2 regions of the Oceanobacillus sp. NCCP-135 genome follow, and region 1 is predicted to be linked to the other one. Evidence: a T-box and tRNA genes for the amino acid it is inferred to sense, from the RefSeq annotation. Region 1 holds a T-box; the other holds one or more tRNA genes.
The links. The T-box of region 1 lies ahead of AC6HVZ_RS03640 (valine--tRNA ligase). A T-box ahead of a tRNA ligase gene usually reads a tRNA of that ligase, here a tRNA-Val.

Region 1 (11,109 bases):
ATGATCTTGGGATCTCAATGGTAGATACATTATATTTTAAAAAAGATAATATCCCCACAACTATCCCATTCCCTTTTCCCTTTGTTGTGAAAGAATCTTCAGGCAGAGGAGGTAAACAAGTATATTTTATTGATGATCGACAAGCTTGGGAAGTTTCAATTGGGAAGCTTTCAAATGATTTTATTATTCAAACCAGTAATGTAAAGCTTGGAAAAGATTTGCGTGTTTTTATTGTTGGTAAAGAAATTATCGGTGCAGTTTTAAGAGAAAGCAATAATGATTTCCGTGCTAATTTCAAGCTCGGTGGTTCTGCAAGGTTGTATAAGCTAAATGAGCAAGAGCTAGCAATTATCAGGAAAATAATCAATTACTTTCATTTTGACATGGTGGGCATTGATTTTTTAATCGATTATAATGGTGATCTTCTATTTAATGAAATAGAAGATGTTGTAGGTTCTAGAACACTTAGTGCTGTTAGTAATATAAATATTGTTCGAAAATATGTGTCACATATAAAATCAAAAATATAGCAAAGCGGAATTTCTATTGATTCATGAAATTCCGCTTCAAGTAAAAATTTTATTCTGCTGATTGTTTTAATTCATTCAATCTTACTTTCACTTTAGCTTGCTTATCGAGATAATCTTTTTCCTTTTGTTTTTCTTCATTTACGACTGCCTCTGGTGCTTTTTTAACAAAACCTTCATTAGATAATTTTTTCTGTACACGTTCTACTTCTTTTGTCCATTTATCCAATTCTTTTTTTAGGCGATCTATTTCTTTTTCAAAATCAATCAACCCTTCAAGTGGAAGGTAAATTTCAGCCCCTGTCACAACTGCTGACATAGCTTTTTCAGGAACAGTAACGTTGGTTGCAATCGTCAATTCACGAGGATTACAAAAACGTTCCAAGTAGTCACGATTATTCTCAAGCTCTGCTACAACTTCTGAAGTTTCAGCCTGGATTAGAAGTTTAATTTGTTTAGACATTGGTGTATCTACTTCTGCCCGTATATTACGAACAGATTTAATGATCGAAACAAGTCGTTTCATTTCTTTAGATGCTGCCACGTCATGAAATTCATTTCGCACTTGTGGCCATTTAGCAACGGTGATCGATTCACCTTGATGTGGCAGCTGTTGCCAGATTTCTTCTGTAATAAACGGCATATATGGATGAAGCATACGCATCGTTTGATCAAGAACATATGCTAGTACAGATTGAGTTGTTTTCTTTTTAGTCTCATCTTCACCATATAACGGAAGTTTAGCCATTTCAATATACCAATCACATAATTCGTCCCAAATAAAGTTATGCAGATGGCGACCTGCTTCACCGAATTCATATTTATTTGTATTTTTTGTTACAAGTTCTATCGTCTCATTTAATCGGGTTAATATCCATTTATCTGCTAACGATTTTTCAGTGGATAAATCAATATCCTCATAAGTGAAGTTTTCCATATTCATCAAGGAAAAGCGAGACGCATTCCATACTTTATTGGCAAAATTCCAGGTAGACTCAACTTTTTCCCAATGGAAGCGTAAATCCTGCCCTGGAGTAGATCCGGTTAGCAAGAAATACCTCAGAGAATCTGCACCATACTTTTCGATTACATCCATCGGATCTACACCATTACCAAGTGATTTACTCATTTTCCGCCCCTCCGCATCACGAATTAAACCGTGAATAAGGACATCTTTAAATGGTTTTTCACCGGTGAATTGTTTCGATTGGAAAATCATTCTTGCTACCCAAAAGAAGATAATATCGTATCCTGTAACGAGTACATTTGTTGGGAAGTAATGTTTAAAATCCTCTGACTCCGTATTAGGCCAGCCCATGGTTGAAAATGGCCATAATGCAGAAGAGAACCATGTATCCAATACGTCTTCATCCTGCTCCCAATTTTCACTATCTGCTGGCGCTTCTTTACCAACATAAATTTCCTTCGTTTCCTTATGATACCATGCGGGAATTCGATGCCCCCACCAAAGCTGACGTGAAATACACCAATCACGGATGTTGTCCATCCAGTTTAAATACGTATGCTCAAAGCGATCTGGAACGAAATTCACTTTTTGTTCACTACGCTGCAGTTCTACTGCTGCATCTGCTAATGGCTGCATATCAACAAACCACTGGGTAGATAAATAGGGTTCAACAACCGCTCCACTGCGCTCTGAATGGCCAACTTGATGGACTCTTTCTTCAATATAAAATAATACACCAATATCCTGAAGATCGTTCACAATCTGCTTCCTGCATTCAAAACGATCAAGGCCTTGATATTTTCCTGTATTTTCATTCATAGATCCATCTTCATTCATTACAAGCACACGCTTTAGATTATGACGATTTCCAATTTCAAAATCATTTGGGTCATGTGCTGGAGTAATTTTTACAGCACCTGACCCAAGCTCCATATCTACATAATCATCAGCAACAATTTCAATTTCCCGCCCTACAATTGGCAATACAACTGATTTACCAATTAAGTGCTTGTAACGTTTATCTTTAGGATGCACTGCTACTGCTGTATCACCTAACATCGTTTCTGGACGTGTTGTAGCAACTTCAATTGTTTCTTCACTATCCTTAATCGGATAGCGCATATGATAAAATTTTCCTTGAACTTCCTCATAAATAACTTCAATGTCTGAGAGTGCAGTTTTTGTTTGCGGATCCCAGTTAATAATATATTCACCACGATAAATAAGTCCCTTTTCATATAGCTTAACAAAAACTTCCTTTACCGCATCAGACAGTCCATCGTCCAAAGTGAATCGTTCTCTGGAATAATCAAGTCCCAGTCCAAGCTTTTCCCATTGAGATCGAATAAAGTTAGCATATTCCTCTTTCCATTCCCATGCTGTCTCAATAAACTTTTCTCGCCCTAATTCATAACGATTTGTTCCTTGTTCTTTCAGTTTTGCTTCCACCTTTGCCTGTGTTGCAATTCCAGCATGATCCATCCCTGGAAGCCATAACACATCATATCCCTGCATACGTTTCATTCGGGATAACGTATCCTGCATCGTTGTATCCCATGCATGACCTAAATGTAGTCTGCCAGTTATATTTGGTGGTGGGATGACAATGGAATACGGCTCCTTTTCCTTGTCTTTAGTTGCTTCAAAATATTTTCCCTGTAACCAAAATTGATAGCGATCTTTTTCCACTGCCTGTGGATTATATTTTGATGACAGTGACGCTGTCTTATTTTCGTTCATGTTAGCTACCTCCTAATATTGAAAAAATTGTCAGTCCAAAAGAGATTCTTCAAAGCGAATTTTGCTTTCCTGGAAATTCTTATACTCTCGAGTGCCCGCTTTTTGAAGTAGACTTTCGTTCAGGCGAAAAAGCACTTTTCATCTACGACCTGAATTTGCTTCGAAGTATTACTTATGCACTCATGCAGAAAGGAATATGAATACATTTTCTTTACCGCAAAAAAACCCTTCTCATCCTTAATAAAAGGACGAAAAGGGTTTATTTCCGTGGTACCACCTTTGTTTACAAGTGAATAAAAGCACTTGTACACTCAATTGATTGATAACGGCGAGCTGCCGGCATTCTCCTACTTCAGTTTCAAAGAAGCTGCTTCATGGGCGACCTTCCAAAATAGCTTTTCCTGGGAAATTTTCAGCTCTTATTCCCCTCTCTGTAGGTGTCTATTTTGTACTCTTCCCGATCATCACATTTAATTATAATGATTACTTTTTATTCTATCGATAACTTTATCTGTCGTCAACTATTATCACAGTTTTTGCACAAAACAACTATCTCTATACATATCATATTAAATAAAACGAAGAAAGGGAAGTGATTTTTTTGGAAAGAGGTGATTTAAGTGGCGAGGTATTATAGATATCGACTACCACCATGGGCAAGACACTGTATTTTTGTTATTGAAAAGGTTACTTTACCCATTCTGATTTTTCAACTACTGCGTACATTATTTTTTCCAACTACTCTTGATGTATTTTTACTGGGACTGTTAGTCGGACTGTTTATTGCTTTCTATTTAGAATGGATTTAACTTTCAAGATCATCAAGTGAGATTGTTTCATATTCATCCTCAATATGGTTAGATAATTGTATTCCGAATAAAACTTTACGATAGGCATGCTGTAATTGAATAACATTCTCAATGATTGAATGTTGATTATTACCATTCACATAGTCTTGAACAATGGAACAATATTCTGTCGGATCTAACAAATGAATGGCAAGTAACTGCAATTCATTTATGGTTAATTTATTTACTTCCATATAAAGAGAGAATAAATCAATCAGTAATTCTGTCTGTGAATCATAATCAGCGACTTCATTTTTATAAAATGTAGCTAAATCGATAACAGCATTTTCATATGTAGCATTTTCAAAATTAATTATATAGAATTGTCCTGCAGCTAAGACATGAGAAAATCTTAAATTTCCGTGACATAAACTATAATTCCAGGTTGTTTTTTCTGCTTCCAGATTAATAAATTGTTCAATCCGTTTATTTATTTCCTTAAATCCATACTCCAATTCCCGAAATTGTGTACAAACAAGTAACTCTAATGGTGACATATACTGATTCTTTTCAAATTTTTCTACAAAACCAAATAGATTTATTGCTGTATCCTGACAAAACTTCTTATATGCTTGAAAATGATGTTGCCAAACTTCCGTCTGAACCACCTGCTCTTGTTTTGTTGTTACGTGTAGTTTTCCTACATTGCGATAAAATTGCTCAATTGATTGTTTAGTTATCTTCATCTCCATATTATCTATCCATGGCGTTAAATAAAAGATACTTTTTTCTATTTCTATATATAAATTTCCACCATTTGTTAAATAAACTGGTAAAATACTTGATAGATTATGTGAAAAAGCCTGCTGGTAGGCATATTCCCAATTTGTTACACTACCATCGGACATGGAGCTTTGTTTGAGAGCATACTCCCGTTGCCCATCACTGATTCGATAAATACGTTCTGTTACTTTAATTATAGTGAGCGGATAAATGGAATAGGCCTGCAGCACTTTTTTTATTCTATCCATCGTTTATTTCACCACCTGGAATAAATTGGATACCCCTTGAATAAGACCAAGGGGTAACATTTCTACTTTTTCTTATTTGGAATATAAAGTAATTGACCTTCAGAAACTTCATATGCTTCAGCTAAATTATTTTGTTTTATCAATTGTAATGTTGTTATTTTATAGCGTTCAGCAATTGTCTCAATCGTATCTTTTTCCTGAACAATACAGAGTCTCATTTGTGTGTATTGTTCTTCCTCTGAGCTTCTAAACATATCTGCTAGATAACGAACATCTTCCATTTCTTCTGCTCGATTTTCCATAGCTTCATATGCATCTGGTGCTTCGTCTGAATCATTGTAAGATGGCGAGGGATCATCAATGATCTCTGGAGAAGAATCAAGCGCACTTTCCTTAGAAGATAAATCATCAAAAAATTCCTTCAATGATTGAGACTGTTGTTTAATTTTCCAACGGGCTTCTTCTGTAGAATCATCTCCTTCTTCCTCTTCCGATTTTAAAGTGGGAATATCTGATGGATTTAATATCGTTGGTTCAAGTTCATCATCCGTATCTTTTTCCTGTTTTATTTCAAAATTAAATGAATCATTCGCTTCTCTCTCCATAGAGAGCGCTTCTGCTTGAGATTCCTTTGCTTCCACGTTTTCAGGTGATTCTTCAGATGGATCACTAATTCCATGAATCTCAATCGTAGAATACAATTTCAGCTGGCTTGGTTCTGGTATTTCATAATCAAATGATTCAATGTACACCGTTACATCATTAATATCATTTACTCTATATGTTGGTACAGTTATTTCAACAGGAAACCGATGGGTAAACGCTGCATTACCTTCTTCCAAATCTACAACGGTTTCTACAAAACGCTTTGAATGATAATCTTCAAAATCCATCGGTTGGTCATTTTCCTCTGTTGATGCCACCTTAAGATATTCCCCACTTAATTCGATTACACCCCTTATCGAAATATACTCATTAAAAGCTTGAATGGATATTTCCGGGTCCAGGGAAACCCCTCTCATTTCTGCAACTTCCTGTCCTTTTTCAAAATAAAGCGATTCGTTTAATTCAAAACTGAACACCGGTTGATCATTTGACAAATGATTTCCTCCCTTCAACATATATATATTCCATAAGCTTATATGTCTTAATTATCTATATGAGAGATAAATGGAGGTTATGCTTATGAAATGAAAGTCTTCATTCTGAATGTTTGGGACTGGGGTTACTTGTGTATAAAAAAAACAACTCTCTTTAAAACCAACCTTACAAATAACTCAAATAAAGTGAAACTTCATTCAGTGGGGGTTTCCCTTCCTCCCCCACTGAATGTTAGTACCTCATGATATGACCTAAAGACCCTTGATCAGAATCAGGAAATTTACAGGCTGTTTTTACCACAAGGGTATGACACAAGGCCCTCCCCACCTTCACGTTTGGGATTTCTCACGCTTGGAGGTGGGGGTATTACAGCCCATTAATGCGTAATAAAAAAAGCTACTCCAGTCTGAAATAGCTTTTTAATAGCAATTTACTTTTCAATTTTCGAAAACGCATTACGTATTGCTTGAATTGTTTTTCCAATGTCTTCATCTGTATGGGCAGTTGAGAGGAATAATCCTTCAAACTGAGATGGCGGTAAAAAGATGCCCTCATCTATCATCGCACGATAATACTGGGCAAAATAATCTAGGTTTGATTTTTGAGCAGTTTCAAAGTTTATAACTTCCTCATTTGTAAAGAACACACCAAACATCGAACCAGCACGATTAATATGGAGTGGGATATCAAAGTCTTTCGCAGCTTGTTTAAAACCATCCATTAATTTTTCTACTTTTTTATTAATCTTCTCATAAGATAATCTATCCAATGCATGTAATGTTTCAAAGCCTGCCGTCATTGCTAATGGGTTACCGGATAAAGTTCCTGCTTGATATATCATTCCTGCCGGTGCAACATTTTCCATGATTACACGTTTGCCACCGTATGCCCCAACCGGTAAGCCACCACCAATTACTTTACCCAAACAAGTTAAGTCTGGTGTCACACCAAAATGACCCTGTGCACAATTATATCCTACACGAAATCCTGTCATTACTTCATCAAAGATCAGTACCGTACCATTATCCTCGGTAATTTCCCTTAACTCCTGTAAGAAATTACCTACTGGTGCCACAACTCCCATATTTCCTGAAACAGGTTCAACAATAACTGCTGCAATGTCATCACCATAATTTTCAAAAGCATACCGGACGCTTTCCATATCGTTATACGGTACAGTAATTGTATTTTTTGCAATCGATTCTGGAACACCAGGGCTATCAGGCAGTCCCAATGTTGCAACACCAGATCCTGCTTTTATAAGCAATGAATCACCATGTCCATGGTAATTCCCTTCAAATTTCAGGATTTTATCTCTTCCTGTATAGCCTCTCGCTACACGGAGTGCACTCATTGTTGCTTCCGTTCCCGAATTGACCATACGCAGCATTTCAATGGAAGGGACACGTTCTATCACAAGTTCTGCCAATTTATTTTCCAAAACAGTTGGCGCACCAAAGCTAGTTCCATTTTCGGCTGCTTCTTTTAATTTACGAACAACATTATCATCTGCATGTCCTAAAATTAAAGGCCCCCAGCTTAATACATAATCAATATACTCATTGCCATCAATATCAGTGATTTTTGATCCTTTTCCTTTTTCCATAAAAATTGGTGCCATACCTACTGATTTAAATGCACGAACAGGAGAGTTCACACCACCAGGCATCAAATCGACAGCTTCCTTGTAAGCATCCACTGAGTTATCAAAACTTTTCACAAAAAACCACTCCTCCACAAATTTATTCGTTCAGCCATCTAGCTGCATCTTTAGCAAAATACGTTAAGATAAGGTCTGCTCCAGCCCGTTTCATGGAAGTTAGTTTTTCGAGTACAATATCTTTTTCATTTACCCAGCCATTTAAAGCAGCTGCTTTTACCATCGAGTACTCTCCGCTAACATTGTAGGCAACGACAGGTATATTAAAATTATTTCTTACCTCGCGAACAATATCAAGATAGGATAATGCAGGTTTTACAATTAGAAAATCTGCCCCTTCTTCAATATCAGATTTAGCTTCACGTAAAGCTTCCAGGCGATTTGCCGGATCCATCTGATAGGTCTTGCGGTCACCGAATTGTGGTGTACTGTCTGCAGCATCCCGGAAAGGTCCATAAAAGGCCGAAGCATATTTCACAGCATAGGACATAACCGGAATGTTCTTGAAGCCTGCCTCGTCCAAAGATTTGCGGATAACAGCAACAAATCCATCCATCATGTTTGATGGTGCTATAATATCTGCACCTGCATTTGCCTGTGAGACAGCAGTTTTTGCCAGCAGCTTCAGTGATTCATCATTATCCACATCCTGATGATGAATTACGCCACAATGACCATGTGATGTATATTCACAAAGACATGTATCCGCAATGACTAACATGTCCGGAAATTCACTTTTTACCATTCGTGTTGCTTCCTGTATAATTCCATGATCAATAAAAGCTCCCGTTCCCTGTTCATCCTTATCATGGATTACGCCAAACAACATAATAGCTTTAATCCCAAGTTCGGCTACCTCTCTTACCTCTTTAACTAAAAGATCAAGAGAAATTTGATAAATTCCGGGCATTGAGGCTATTTCATTTTTAATGGTATTCCCTTCAATAACAAACATCGGATAAATAAAGTCATCTGTTCGCAGGTGATTTTCACGTACTAATGACCTGATGGAAGCTGAAGATCTTAATCTGCGATGCCGTTTAAATTCACTATTAATTGTCATCATCATCTATCCTTTCTGAGGAAATGTACTGTTGCATACATTCCAACATTCCTTCAATTGTATATTCCTTAGGTGCTAAAGTGGAGGTGAAGCCTAGTTCACGTGCTCTATTTTCTGTAGTTGTTCCAATACATACACACGTAGTATCAATCGCAACCTTTGCCAACTTAACAAATGCATCTACCGTTGATGGACTGGTAAATGTTATAAAATCCAAGTTTCTTTGTAGTAAAATATTATTTAAGGTTTCAGCTATTTCAAAATTATAGTTTGTCTCATAAACTTCGATGGAATCAAAGGAAAGCTCCTGCTTTGAAAATTCGATTGGCAGGACATCCCTAGATCGACTGCCCCGCACCAGCAGGATAGAATCTGTTTCTTTGTATTTACTCAAAAATTCATCAGCCATTGTCTCTGCATTATAGGTAGAAGGGATAAAATCTGCAGTTAACCCGAATTTTTTCAATGTATTTTCCGTTTTATGCCCAATTACCGCAAAATGTATATGTTGAAACTGTTCTATATCTACTTTATATTTCTCAGCTAACTGAAAAAAACATGTTACTCCATTTGCACTTGTGAAAAATATCCACCCATAGTTATCTATATCTTGAAAATAAGTCTTGCTATCATTCTGATCCATACATGAAATTTTCAAAAGAGGGGCTTCAATTGGTATGCCACCATGCTGTACAACCTGCTCCATAAATTCTTTTGCCTGGTTCACTTCTCTGGTAATAAGAATTTTAGATCCATGTAATGAAATTGACATTACTCGTCAAGCTCCTCTTTCACTCTCTCCACTATTTCTTTTGCACCTTGATCGATAAGCTTATCTGCTGCTTCTTTACCAACAGCCGCAGGATCAGTTCCTCGAACAACTTCTTTAAGAATTGTTTTACCATCTGGTGTGCCAACTAATGCAGTTAGAATAATGTCTTCTTTTTCTAAATAAGCATAGCCCCCGATAGGCACCTGACATCCACCTTCAAGTAGATGAAGAAATGTTCTTTCTGCACTAACTGTTTTGGTTGTATAATCATCATTTATTTTAGCTAATAAATCACGAATCTCTTGATCATCTTCACGACATTCAATTGCTAAGGCTCCTTGTCCAACTGCCGGTACACAAACTTCCGCGTCCAGGTATTCTGTTATCAGATCTTCACTTAAACCGACACGTTTTAATCCTGACACAGCTAAAATAATCGCATCATAATCCGCTTCATTTAATTTTCTAAGACGTGTCTCGATATTTCCACGGATCCACTTAATGGATACATCGGGTCTTTTGGCTAATATTTGCGCTGCACGACGTAAACTGCTTGTACCAACAATGGCACCCGCCTTTAACTTATTAAGTGATACATTATTTTTTGATATAAACGCATCTCGATGATCTTCACGGATAGGAATAGAAGATATCATAAGTCCTTCAGGCATAGTGGATGGCATATCTTTCATACTATGTACAGCAAAATCTATTTCCCCATCATACATAGCTTGCTCAATTTCTTTCACAAACAGACCTTTCCCTCCTACTTTTGATAAGGTAACATCAAGAATCCGATCACCTTTTGTAACAACTTTCTTTACTTCAAATTCATTTTTCACGCCAGCCTCTTTCAACTGATTTATCACCCAATTTGTTTGGGTTAAAGCTAAATTACTTTTTCTTGAACCAACAGTAATTTTACGCATGAAGACAACCTCCTAAAAATGAAAATTTGATAATGAACTAAACAAAAAGAAATTAATTAGTAAAATTAAAAACGCTGCGGTATTATAAATGGAAATAGTTTTTCCTTGATATCCTTTAATCAAACGTAAAAATAAATAAACAATATAGACAGCTAAAACCAGAAGTGAGCCTACCGTTTTCATATCAAACCAATAAAATTCAGCATTAGCCACATATGCCCACACTACACCTAATATTATACCAATTAACAATAACCCAACGCCAATTGTAACAGCTATAAAAGAGTAATTATCCAGCCCCTTCAAGTCACCGATTCGCCACATCCACTTAAACCCTTGTTTATTTTTTAATAAACGATATTGCAAAATATACAAGATTGAAAGCAAAAAGGAAATAGTGAAAAAGCCGTAAGATACAATTGCGAGTGTTATATGTGTAATCAGTATTTCGTTGACAAATTGAACACCACTGCTTTGCATATTTTCCTGTGCATTCGTAGAGATATATAAAAGAAAAATAAAAAAGCCAAA
Region 2 (11,109 bases), on a different contig from region 1:
ATCAGACCTTCACTCTCGATCGGTTCTTCAATAAGCTTACTATTGATTAAGGTAACATTCCCATCAATCGTTCCATAAATGACCAAATTTCCATTTTTGACAAGTAAATCACCTTCAACGATAACATCTTCTGGAACGATAACTGTATCACCTTGAATAATCAAATTTTCCTGTTTGGAGACAACCAGTTCACCATCCTCATTCCACATTGAAAGTACACCACTTAACATAAATATAAAAAATATTGCAGCAGCAGTCAAAATCGGATGTGCTTTAAGCCATCGTGTATACTTCATACTTTTCTTTTCGGTAGGCAGATTTCTCATAACTTCAGCTGTGAAATTTGCAGGTGCTGAAATTTGTTCTGTACTTTGAATAAGGGCAATTGTTCGTTTCAATTCATGAAAATGTTTCTGACATGCCTTGCATTCTTCTAAATGCCTCTGTAATGTTGTCTCTTCTTCTTTTGTTAAATCACCATCTAAATAGCGATGCATCAGCTTGATTAATTGATTATCACAATTCATGTGGAATACACTCCTTTACACGTGACGAAGCTTTTTCCGTAAAGCTTCTCTTCCTCGATGTATTCGGGTTTTCACCGTGCCTAGTGGAATATCTAAGATTTCACTAATTTCTTGAAGCGAAAATTCTTCCAAATAACGCAATATAATAATACTGCGATATTTCGGTGGAAGTCCTGAGATTTCCTGGTGGATATACCTTTGCAAATCAATGCTCTCCACCTCTTCATCCGGCAACCGCTCTTTACTTGCGAGCTGGGAATACATATCTAATCCTTCCGTCCCTTTTATCTCCGCATCCAGAAAATAATCCGGTTTACGCTTTCGAATTCGATCAATTGTTAAGTTCGTGGCAATTCGGTATAACCACGTCGAAAACTTCCTGCGATCATCGAACGAATGAATATTAACATAAGCACGAATAAATGCTTCCTGTGCTATGTCCTCCGCCTCGTGCACATTACCAAGCATCCGAAAACAATGCTGGTAAATCTTATTTTGAAAGAATGAGACCACATCCTCAAATGCAGATTGATCCCCTTTTTTCACCTGTTTTATTTTATCTCTAATCATTTGATCCATACGGGTACCTCCGCTTACTCCTGCGGTAGTTATATTACGAAACTGACTACCAAAAGGTTTCATGAAAAATTTATAAAAGTTTTTTTAGTTTACTATTGCAAAAACATGGGTATTTTCTTAATATAGTATACTAGATAGGAGGCAAGTTTTGTGGGTAAATTAATATTATTAAAGGAAATCGAAAAATGCCGTAAAGAAATGATCTCACTGGGTAGTACACATGAATTAACTTCAGAAGTTGTCGTTTCGTCTAGTATGAAGTTGGACAAACTTATAAACGAATATCAAACGAAAGCCCAATAGATACATGATCAGGCTTACTTCTATGAATATACAGACAAAGAAAATACAATAGGGTAAAAAGACATGAAATTCCAGATGAACTGAAATTTATGTCTTTTTTAATACTCCTTTCTAATTTCTCTTAATGTAAGCCCCACATTGGCTATAAACTACAACGTAAGATACGATACAAAAATCTATCCAAGTTGAGGGCTGCTCATAGACAAAACTTCTACTTTTCATAGCCGTTCTGTCCTTGAGTGCGTCTCTCACGGACAAAACTTCTACTTTTCATAGCCATTCTGTCCTTGAGTGCGTCTCTCACGGACAAAACTTCTACTTTTCACAGCCGATCTGTCCTTGAGCGCGTCTCTCACGGACAAAACTTCTACTTTTCATAGCCATTCTGTCCTTGAGTGCGTCTCTCACGGACAAAACTCTTACTTTTCACAGCCATTCTGTCCTTGAGTGCGTCTCTCACGGACAAAACTTCTACTTTTCATAGCCATTCTGTCCTTGAGAGCGCCTCTCACGGACAAAACTCTTACTTTTCACAGCCATTCTGTCCTTGAGCGCGCTTCTCACGGACAAAACTTCTACTTTTCATAGCCATTCTGTCCTTGAAAGCGTCTCTCACGGACAAAACTTCTACTTTTCATAGCCATTCTGTCCAATAGAGCGCTTCTCTACGCCCGAACAGAACCGATACTGGCACTAACGGCCATATATAATGCTTTTCTCTGATCGTACGCCGTTTTTTTTACCTTGTAAAAAAATTAAAAGTCTTTCAGAAAGCATTCTTTAGATTATTTTAGTTTCTCTCCAAACAACGATCCCAATAATGCTACCGCTGCTGTTGCGGTTTTATTTTTTTCATCCAAAATTGGATTTACTTCGACAAATTCTGCAGATGTTAGTATATCTGCTTCAGCAAGCATTTCCATAGCCAGATGGCTTTCACGATAGGTTATTCCTCCAAGCACTGGTGTTCCTACGCCGGGTGCCTCAGAAGGATCCAAGCTGTCAAGATCTAAGCTTAGATGAATTCCATCCGTTCTCGCTTTTAAATAATTAATCGTTTCTTGCATTACTTTCGGCATTCCCATTCTGTCTATCTCGTGCATTGTAAATACTTTCATTCCTTTTTTGCGAATTAATTCTCTTTCCCCAGGATCCAGTGATCGGGCACCGACAATTACAATATTTTCCGGTTTGATTTTTGGTGAATAACCATAAAGATTCGTTAATTCTTCATCTCCTATCCCCAGGCTGACCGCTAAAGGCATTCCGTGAATATTTCCTGATGGTGAAGTTTCACCGGAGTTCAAATCTGCATGGGCATCATACCAAATAACCCCCAAATTTTCATAATGCTTAGAAGCTCCAGCAAGACTACCAATCGCAATGCTATGATCGCCACCTAAAATTAATGGGAAGTGGCCTTTCTCAATTTGCTGATCAACCATTTCTGCAAGTTCCAGGTTGACTTCAGTTACCTGCTTAAGATTTTTCAAACTACCCTCATTTTCTGTTTTTTTTGGATCTGGATGATTTATCGGAATATCCCCTAAATCAAATGTATCCATTTGCAGTTCCTGTAATTTTTCAATTGCCCCCGCATAACGCATGGCACTTGGTCCCATATCAACCCCACGGCGACTCTGACCTAAATCCATCGGGACTCCTATTATCGATAGTTTATTTTTCAATGTAAACGCCTCCTTTCTTTCTATTTTAACTGAAGTGAGGAGAATGACTCAACTTAACATTAATATGTATATATATGCAAAAATTGCCACTAGAAAACTTAGCTTAACGTCAAGCCTTAATGACGAAATCCCCGTTGCACAACCTCCCTACCCTAGTACAATAAAAAAAGCTAAAGCATCTTTCCCGAGATCAGAGCTAGATTTGAATAAATCAGCGGAAAGGCCAATTTATTCTATACATTCTTATTCCATAAAAAATACTACCGCATCTTTCTAGCGGGAAAAAACAGATAAGTAGAACTCAGTAAAAAATTAACTTGTTTATTTGAATTTCTTCCTTATCCGTAGTAAATTTTTTTATATTGCTTGTTCAAAAAGGTGGATAAAAAGGACCGAGAAGTTCGAGGCGGCGTAGCTTTGAGTACCGGAACGTATGCAATTAATACGTGAGGAACGGAAAAGCAAGCCAACGAAGAAATTCGATGTGTCATTTTTGCCGGACTTTTTGAACGTCTTTCTATAAAAAAATCAGGCACCAATCTTTTGATAGGCTACCCGATTCATTTATAATCTATTATTTTCTCCGTCTTCAACGATGCTTGCACCATTTAGATTTACCTTTAAAGTTAGTGGTTTAATACCCACTTGTTCCCACGCTTCTATTAAATGCTGTGCATCTTTTTTGGATGGCATAAACGCAATACCGCAATCGCCACCACCTGCTCCTGATGGCTTCCCTGCTCCCCCATACTCTTCAGCTAAATCACATAGCTTACTCAATAAAGGTGTTTCAATTGCCACATTTGCCTGATCACCTACAGCGGCTAGTGCATGCCGGTTTTGCTTCACGCCCTCTAGTAATAGGGTAGTGTCTTGTTCCTTCATACCCTTGATAAACTTCTCCACAGCAATATCACTACTAGTCAAAAATTGTTGGAATTGTGCGGGATTGTCTACCTTTAATTTTAAAATTTCATCGACTAATTTCTTCGTGGAAGCAGGCTCGCCTGTCCAGCCGATACATACGTAAACATTGTCCGGTAATTCAAGCGGCTGTAATGAAAAATAAATCCAATCCAATTCAAGAAGTTCTGTTAATGTCGCCGTGTTATGATATGCCTCTTTTAACCATGCGGCTTGAAAGGAAGAATACTTTAGAAATCCTCCGTATGATGATGCTGCTACATCCGCACCAGAGCCATTCCCTTGTGTTTTTACATGCGAAATTGCTGCAAGTTTAAAAATGATTGCAGCAGATGGCTCACGATTTATATGTTTTTTTAATATAGCGCTAATAACAGAAGTAACTACTGCAGCACTGGATCCTAAACCATATTTAACACCAGAAGCGTCATCAAGCTCACTTTTGATTACTATACTGAAAGGTGGTGGAGTAATTTCATTCTCCCGTAAATAATTCAATGCTATTGTCATGGCATCTTCTACAAAGTGAATGCGCCTATCCTCTGAAAGAATCGTTACTTTATTATTTTTATATTCCCAGTGTAGATCATGAAGCTTAAAATCCTGTAATGAAAGGCTGTTCTCATTACTACGTTGTAATGTTGCGTACACAAATCTGTCAACTGCCATTACAACTAATTTATGGTGGGGTTCAAGAACAGCAAACTCTCCAGCTATCATCAATTTTCCTGGTACTTTAATGGTCATTGGTGTATTAGGCAATATCCTTCAACCCCTACAGATAGGTTACTCCTTGACCTGGTTTACTCAATCTTACATCTGTTACACCAGGAATATTACGGAGTGTTTTTTCGACATTTTTTTCGTTTTCCGGCAAATATAACACTTTCACATTCGGACCTGCATCAATTGTAAAATAAGCTGGAATTCCTTTTGCTCTCATCGCCTGTACAGTTTGCATGACAGCCATCGTTGTATCAAGCCAGTATGTAAACGGAGGATTTGCCCCTAATGTTGTAGCATGCATTTTTAAACAATTAGCCTCGGCTATTTGCCCGACTATTTCAAAGTCACGATGCTTGATCCCGTCCTTTATCTGCCGCAAATCTTGAGGTACACTGTCTAACCACCCCGAATAAAAGGTAGAGGTATCTACTGTCCGCTTCATTCCCTCACGACTGGATACCTTTTTCATTCTAGCCGTTAAAACAACCGCAGCTACTCGAACATCCCAATGATCTGCAGGTGCTACAGGTACAGCATACGAATCAGATCCATCGGCGTTTTTCCCCATTTCCCATTCAGCAAATCCTCCGTAAATAGAGCGACAGGCTGAACCAGATCCTTGTCGTGTTATTCGGGAAAGTTCCTGATCACTAAGACCAAGTCCAATTGCTTTTGATCCTGCAGCAGCTAGTGCAGCAAACCCAGATGCAGAAGATGCAAACCCTGCTGCTGTCGGCACTTCATTAATTGACTTAACATGTGCAAATAAATTGTATTTTCCTGCAGTTTCTCGGATAAGATCAAGAAATTTTGCAACACGATCATACTGTATGCCTGTAATAGGCTGATCATTTAACGTAAATAAATCCTCTGTTAACTCTTCCTGAAAATCAACCGTTGTTGTTGTATAAAATCCATCCAATGTTAGGGAAAGGCTATTGTTTGTAGGCAGGATGATTTTTTCCTGGCGCTTACCCCAATATTTAATTAGGGCAATATTTGTATGTGCTTTTGCTGTAGCCTTCATCATTCTTCCCCTTTATTTGTCTTTTTCAGCACAAATGGCCACACAGCATTTGCCCCGAACTTTCTTAATTTTTCTGCTAGCTGTCTGGAATGAACTTCATTTTGGGCCAATGCAATAATACAGCCGCCATTACCGCCGCCTGTAAGCTTCGCACCTAAAGCACCCTCTTTACGCGCAAACTGAATCAGTCTGTTCAACCCTGTATCACTCACACCTAAGGATTCCAATTCTTTTTGGGCTTCATTTAGCATTTGTCCTAATATATGCTTCCCTTTTCGCTCTAAAGCATGTTTTGCCTGATGGGTCAGTTCACCAATACGATCTAGTTTTCGCTGAATTCTCCTAGGCGCAGATCTTAATAAACCCGCTACAGATTCCACCGCCAAACGTGTATCTCCAACCCTTCCAGAATCTGCCACAACAAAATGAAAATCGTCACTAAGTTTAATAAATTTAATCGGATGCTCTTTCTCATACCATACAGGAGATTCCGATGTAATCGTAAGTGTATCAATCCCGCTCGGTGATCCGTGCGCATATGTTTCTGCAATATTAGATAGCCTCAGTAGTTCTTCGTCTGTATAATTTTCATTTGAAAAATTAAATAAGGAACGTACTACAGAAATCGCCACAGAAGCACTCGATCCTAAACCTTTGCCAGGTGGTATAGAAGATTTAATTCGAATTAACAAATCCTGACATGGTAATTCAAGATAATCTAATGTACCTTTAATACAGTTAACAATTCCACTTAATGCCGCCGGAGCAAGCTCAAGTGGTCCATAATAAAATGTACTGTCAATTTTAGCAGTACCAGGAACATGTTCAATAACCGTCTCTACACCAACTAATGGAAAAGGAATAGCGATTGCAGGCTGTCCGTGCACAACCGCATGCTCTCCTATTAAAATTAACTTACTATGAGCTATACCTATAGCTGTTTGTTCTGTTGTTGTTACTTTTTCTGCACTCATTTTGTATAATTTTCCACCAATTCTTTAGCTTTTCCGACACGGATTTCTTTTGTTTTAATCAACTGTTCTGCAATGATATCAACCATCTCCCCAGTAGCCCCTGCTGCCATCGCAACAGAGCGAGAATGTAATGCCATATGTCCTTTTTGAATACCATCTGTTACTAATGCTTTCAACGCCCCAAGATTTTGCGCTAATCCAACCGAAACGATAACCTGCGCTAATTCCTGTGCTGATTCAACATCCAAAATACGATGGACGGTTTTGGCCATGGGATGAACTCGAATGGAACCTCCAACTGTACCTATAGACATTGGCAATTCCAATTCCCCTACTAGGTTCCCCTTTTCATCGACAGACCATTTAGTCATGGAACTATATTGTCCACTGCGAGATGCGTATGCATGAGCTCCTGCCTCTACCGCTCGCCAATCATTCCCTGTTGCAATTACAATCGGATCAATCCCATTCATAATTCCTTTATTATGCGTAACGGCACGATATGGATCGGATGCTGCAAATTCAAAGGCATGTACAACACCGTCCCTAACTTCTTCTCCAGTAAAACCTTCCGATTCGAGCAATGCTGGTGGAATAACACAACGGGCATGCGCAAGACATTTATCTGCATAATTCGATAAGATTCGTAAATAAACTTTTCCTTTAGTCAGTTTTTCGACTATAGGCGCCAAAGACTCCACCATTGTATTAATAATATTTGCGCCCATTGCATCACATGTATTTACATATAAATGTAAAACGAGCATTTGACTATAGGCAGAATCAGCTGCTTCATTTAATATTCTTACTTCCAGATCCTCTGCCCCCCCACCTCTAGCTACAAGGCTAGGATAAGCAGCATTGGCATCTTCTATTAAAGATTCCTTTTCATTTAAAAGCGCTTCTTTAGCAGCATGAATATCAGGGCATCCCACTACTTGAATTTGACCAATCATAACCCTTTCCGTTGCCTCAGTGGTAAAGCCTCCTGCTTCTCTTACAATTTTAGCGATATAACTTGCCGATGCAACTACAGAAGGTTCTTCAATTGCCATTGGTACTACATATTCTTTCCCATTTATTAAAAAATTCAATCCTAAACCTAGTGGCAAGGGAAAAGTTCCAATAACATTTTCAATCATTTTGTCTGCGGTTTCTACCGGGAGTGCTTCTATTGAAAGCAAATCTGCTTTTTCCTGTTCTGAAAAAGTATGCATATTCATGATTAATTCTCTTCGTTCGTCAACAGTTTTATTATAAAAACCAGGGATTCTGGAAGTATTCATACTAAATCATCCTTTTATAAATCATAATTGTATATAACACAGGATATCATCAATTTTCTTTATATTACTTTCCTAATTTATAATTATAACACGAAAGTACCATTTTAGAGCAGTAGAAAAACATGGATTTCACTAAAAATATGCCTCATCATATTTATTTAGAGGTATTCTTTTCATGTAAAAAAATTACTGTATCTATTATGTTAAAAAACAGTATAAAATGCAAATAAACAAGGTTGCAGTTTTTATGACAACCTTGTTTTATTTGATAGTCCTCTATATATAATGTAAATCCTTCATTTATTAATTAAAAAATGGTGAGCCATGGAGGATTCGAACCTCCGACCCTCTGATTAAAAGTCAGATGCTCTGCCGACTGAGCTAATGGCTCATGTTTTAATGTTTACTTGCGTTGTATATGCGCTCATCCAGTGACCCCTACTTCTTCTAGCTTATTCAAGGATGTTTAGTGCATCGGGGTTACTCGTAGCTTACTCGGTAGAAGTGTTGCTCGTCGCTCTGCCGGCTGAGCTAATGGCTCATGTTTTATGAGTGTTCTTAAGCTTTAAAGAGCGTATATCTTGAATGCTCGTCATGTTGCAAGCAATTTCGGTGATACAGCACTCCTCGCATACCTGCACTTTGTAGATCCTCAGAATGTATGCGACTGGCTAACAGCTTATCTTCATTATAATTCCTAATTTTAAAATATGTAATCTAAAACCCATAAAAACAAAAAAGTGGCTGGGCTACTAGGATTCGAACCTAGGATACACGGGATCAAAACCCGATGCCTTACCGCTTGGCTATAGCCCAACAATAAAAGTGGTGGAGGGGGGCAGATTCGAACTGCCGAACCCTGAGGGAGCGGATTTACAGTCCGCCGCGTTTAGCCACTTCGCTACCCCTCCGCAAATATTGTGCACTATTTATATAAAAATATACGCAAGAATTAATCATGGTGCCGGCCAGAGGACTTGAACCCCCAACCTACTGATTACAAGTCAGTTGCTCTACCAATTGAGCTAGGCCGGCTTATTTCATTTACGGTTATATGATAATAAAGATGGTGGAGGATGCAGGGCTCGAACCTGCGACCCCCTGCTTGTAAGGCAGGTGCTCTCCCAGCTGAGCTAATCCTCCGACACACAGGATAAGTAAAACTTCCTGAATATACTTCGCATGCAGAAAATAAGTTTCTCTTTTTCAAGGGTGTGCTATTGCATGTGTTGCGAAAATGTTTATGATTGAACGAGTAAGCATAGGTCCAGGACATCCCATACTAGACATACCTTTTTTAAAAAAATTGGTGACCCGTACGGGATTCGAACCCGTGATACCGCCGTGAAAGGGCGATGTCTTAACCGCTTGACCAACGGGCCATATAATGGCTTAGTAAATAGTGACAACATGTATTTTTTAACACTTTTTTTAAACTCGTCTCAAACCAACGAATTTTATTATAACCAGTTATGCAAACTTTGTAAAGAGGAAAATCTGTTTTTTTTTATAAAAATGCAGTTATTGTTGAAACATGTATAATTTATTGGGAAGGATGGTTTAAAAGTCAGCTTTTGTTATACAATGGTTTCTTTAATCGAAAAAGGTAAGTTATACTATATATAATAGAAATACATTTTGGAGGTGCAACATGGCAGGATTATTACAAGACAAAAATATAGTAGTTATGGGGGTCGCAAACGAGCGAAGCATTGCGTGGGGGATTACAAAATCACTACATAATGCAGGTGCTAATTTAATTTTTACAAATAGGCAGGAAAGATCTTATCAAAAATTAGTAAAGCTTTTAGAAAAAAGTGAAATCGAACCGAAATTAATTGTTTCATGTGATGTTGCAAGCGATGAAAGCATCACAGAGGCTTTTGGTGAAATCAAAGAAAAAGTTGGCGTGATTTATGGACTGATACACTCCGTAGCTTTTGCAAACAGGGATGAACTCAAAGGTGAATATGCTGATACTTCGCGTGATGGTTTCTTGTTAGCTCAGGAAATTAGTGCCTATTCATTAGTAGCAGTAACAAAGGCTGCTAAAGAAGTGATGACTGAGGGTGGCAGCATTGTTACACAAACCTATCTTGGTTCAGAACGAGTCATTAAAAACTACAATGTCATGGGTGTCGCTAAAGCGTCTTTAGAGGCCAGTGTACGTTATTTAGCAGAAGATGTAGGTAAATATGGTATTCGTGTAAATGCGGTTTCTGCAGGCCCTATTCGTACGTTATCCGCTAAAGGGGTGTCCGGATTTAATGAAAAAGCGGGCGTTATTGAAGAAAAAGCTCCTTTACGCAGAAATGTCGATCAGGATCAGGTCGGCGACGCAACCCTATTCTTAGTTAGTGAGCTTTCCAGGGGAGTCACCGGTGAAGTTTTACATGTTGATTCGGGATATCACATTATTGGCGGCTAAATTTTAACAGAATAATAACTGAAGCAGATACTTATTACATATATATAGAGTAATGTGTATCTGTTTTTATTAGGGGGGTTTTTAATGGGAGATTGGTTTAACGAGCAGTTCAGTGAGCCTTTTATCACATTTGGAACCAGCCACATCATCATGCTGACAATCTATCTTATTGGCCTTATTCTTTTATTGCTTACATATAAAAAAGTCAAAAATAACACGATTTTGTACAATACTTTACGTTGGTCTTTATTTGCCATCCTGGTTTTATCGGAAATATCCTATCAGATTTATACAATAACGAATGGAATATGGAGTTTGCGGGAGCATATCCCCCTGCATCTTTGTGGGATTGCGAGTATCACCGGAGCGATTGCCCTTGTTACACATAATAAAACGTTGATTAATCTTACTTTTTTTATCGGTTTCATCCCTGCTTTTGCAGCATTGGTAACACCAGAACTGCCTTTGGATTTCCCACATTTTCGCTTTTGGAAGTTTTTTATCCATCATACGGCTATTTCATGGGTGAGTGTTTTTCTCCTGCTTATGAGTTCGGTGAAGATTACTTTCAGATTGACGATGCAGGCCTATGGATCATTACTTATTTATGCTGCTATTATAGGATTTCTTGTTAATCCTTGGCTGGG

Region 2: it has a tRNA-Val gene. The T-box ahead of AC6HVZ_RS03640 (valine--tRNA ligase) is inferred to sense a tRNA for this amino acid. The anticodon was not compared.

Annotation. Positions count from the first base shown of each region.
Region 1 is NZ_BAAKSZ010000003.1:160,668-171,776, reverse strand. Features, by position in the region: gene AC6HVZ_RS03645 (ATP-grasp domain-containing protein) at 1-530, shown strand, start outside; gene AC6HVZ_RS03640 (valine--tRNA ligase) at 580-3,234, opposite strand; T-box leader at 3,476-3,708, opposite strand; gene AC6HVZ_RS03635 (YszA family small membrane protein) at 3,855-4,043, shown strand; gene AC6HVZ_RS03630 (hypothetical protein) at 4,040-5,053, opposite strand; gene spoVID (stage VI sporulation protein D) at 5,116-6,153, opposite strand; gene hemL (glutamate-1-semialdehyde 2,1-aminomutase) at 6,585-7,874, opposite strand; gene hemB (porphobilinogen synthase) at 7,897-8,877, opposite strand; gene AC6HVZ_RS03610 (uroporphyrinogen-III synthase) at 8,867-9,649, opposite strand; gene hemC (hydroxymethylbilane synthase) at 9,649-10,578, opposite strand; gene AC6HVZ_RS03600 (cytochrome C assembly family protein) at 10,591-11,109, opposite strand, start outside.
Region 2 is NZ_BAAKSZ010000032.1:4,034-15,142, forward strand. Features, by position in the region: gene AC6HVZ_RS16835 (zf-HC2 domain-containing protein) at 1-527, opposite strand, end outside; gene sigW (RNA polymerase sigma factor SigW) at 543-1,106, opposite strand; gene AC6HVZ_RS16845 (aspartyl-phosphate phosphatase Spo0E family protein) at 1,257-1,409, shown strand; gene rocF (arginase) at 2,195-3,097, opposite strand; gene AC6HVZ_RS16855 (phosphomevalonate kinase) at 3,662-4,783, opposite strand; gene mvaD (diphosphomevalonate decarboxylase) at 4,797-5,774, opposite strand; gene mvk (mevalonate kinase) at 5,774-6,748, opposite strand; gene AC6HVZ_RS16870 (hydroxymethylglutaryl-CoA reductase, degradative) at 6,745-8,034, opposite strand; tRNA gene AC6HVZ_RS16875 (tRNA-Lys) at 8,350-8,425, opposite strand; tRNA gene AC6HVZ_RS16880 (tRNA-Gln) at 8,776-8,850, opposite strand; tRNA gene AC6HVZ_RS16885 (tRNA-Tyr) at 8,861-8,945, opposite strand; tRNA gene AC6HVZ_RS16890 (tRNA-Thr) at 8,994-9,069, opposite strand; tRNA gene AC6HVZ_RS16895 (tRNA-Val) at 9,102-9,177, opposite strand; tRNA gene AC6HVZ_RS16900 (tRNA-Glu) at 9,342-9,416, opposite strand; gene fabI (enoyl-ACP reductase FabI) at 9,686-10,462, shown strand; gene AC6HVZ_RS16910 (YwaF family protein) at 10,547-11,109, shown strand, end outside.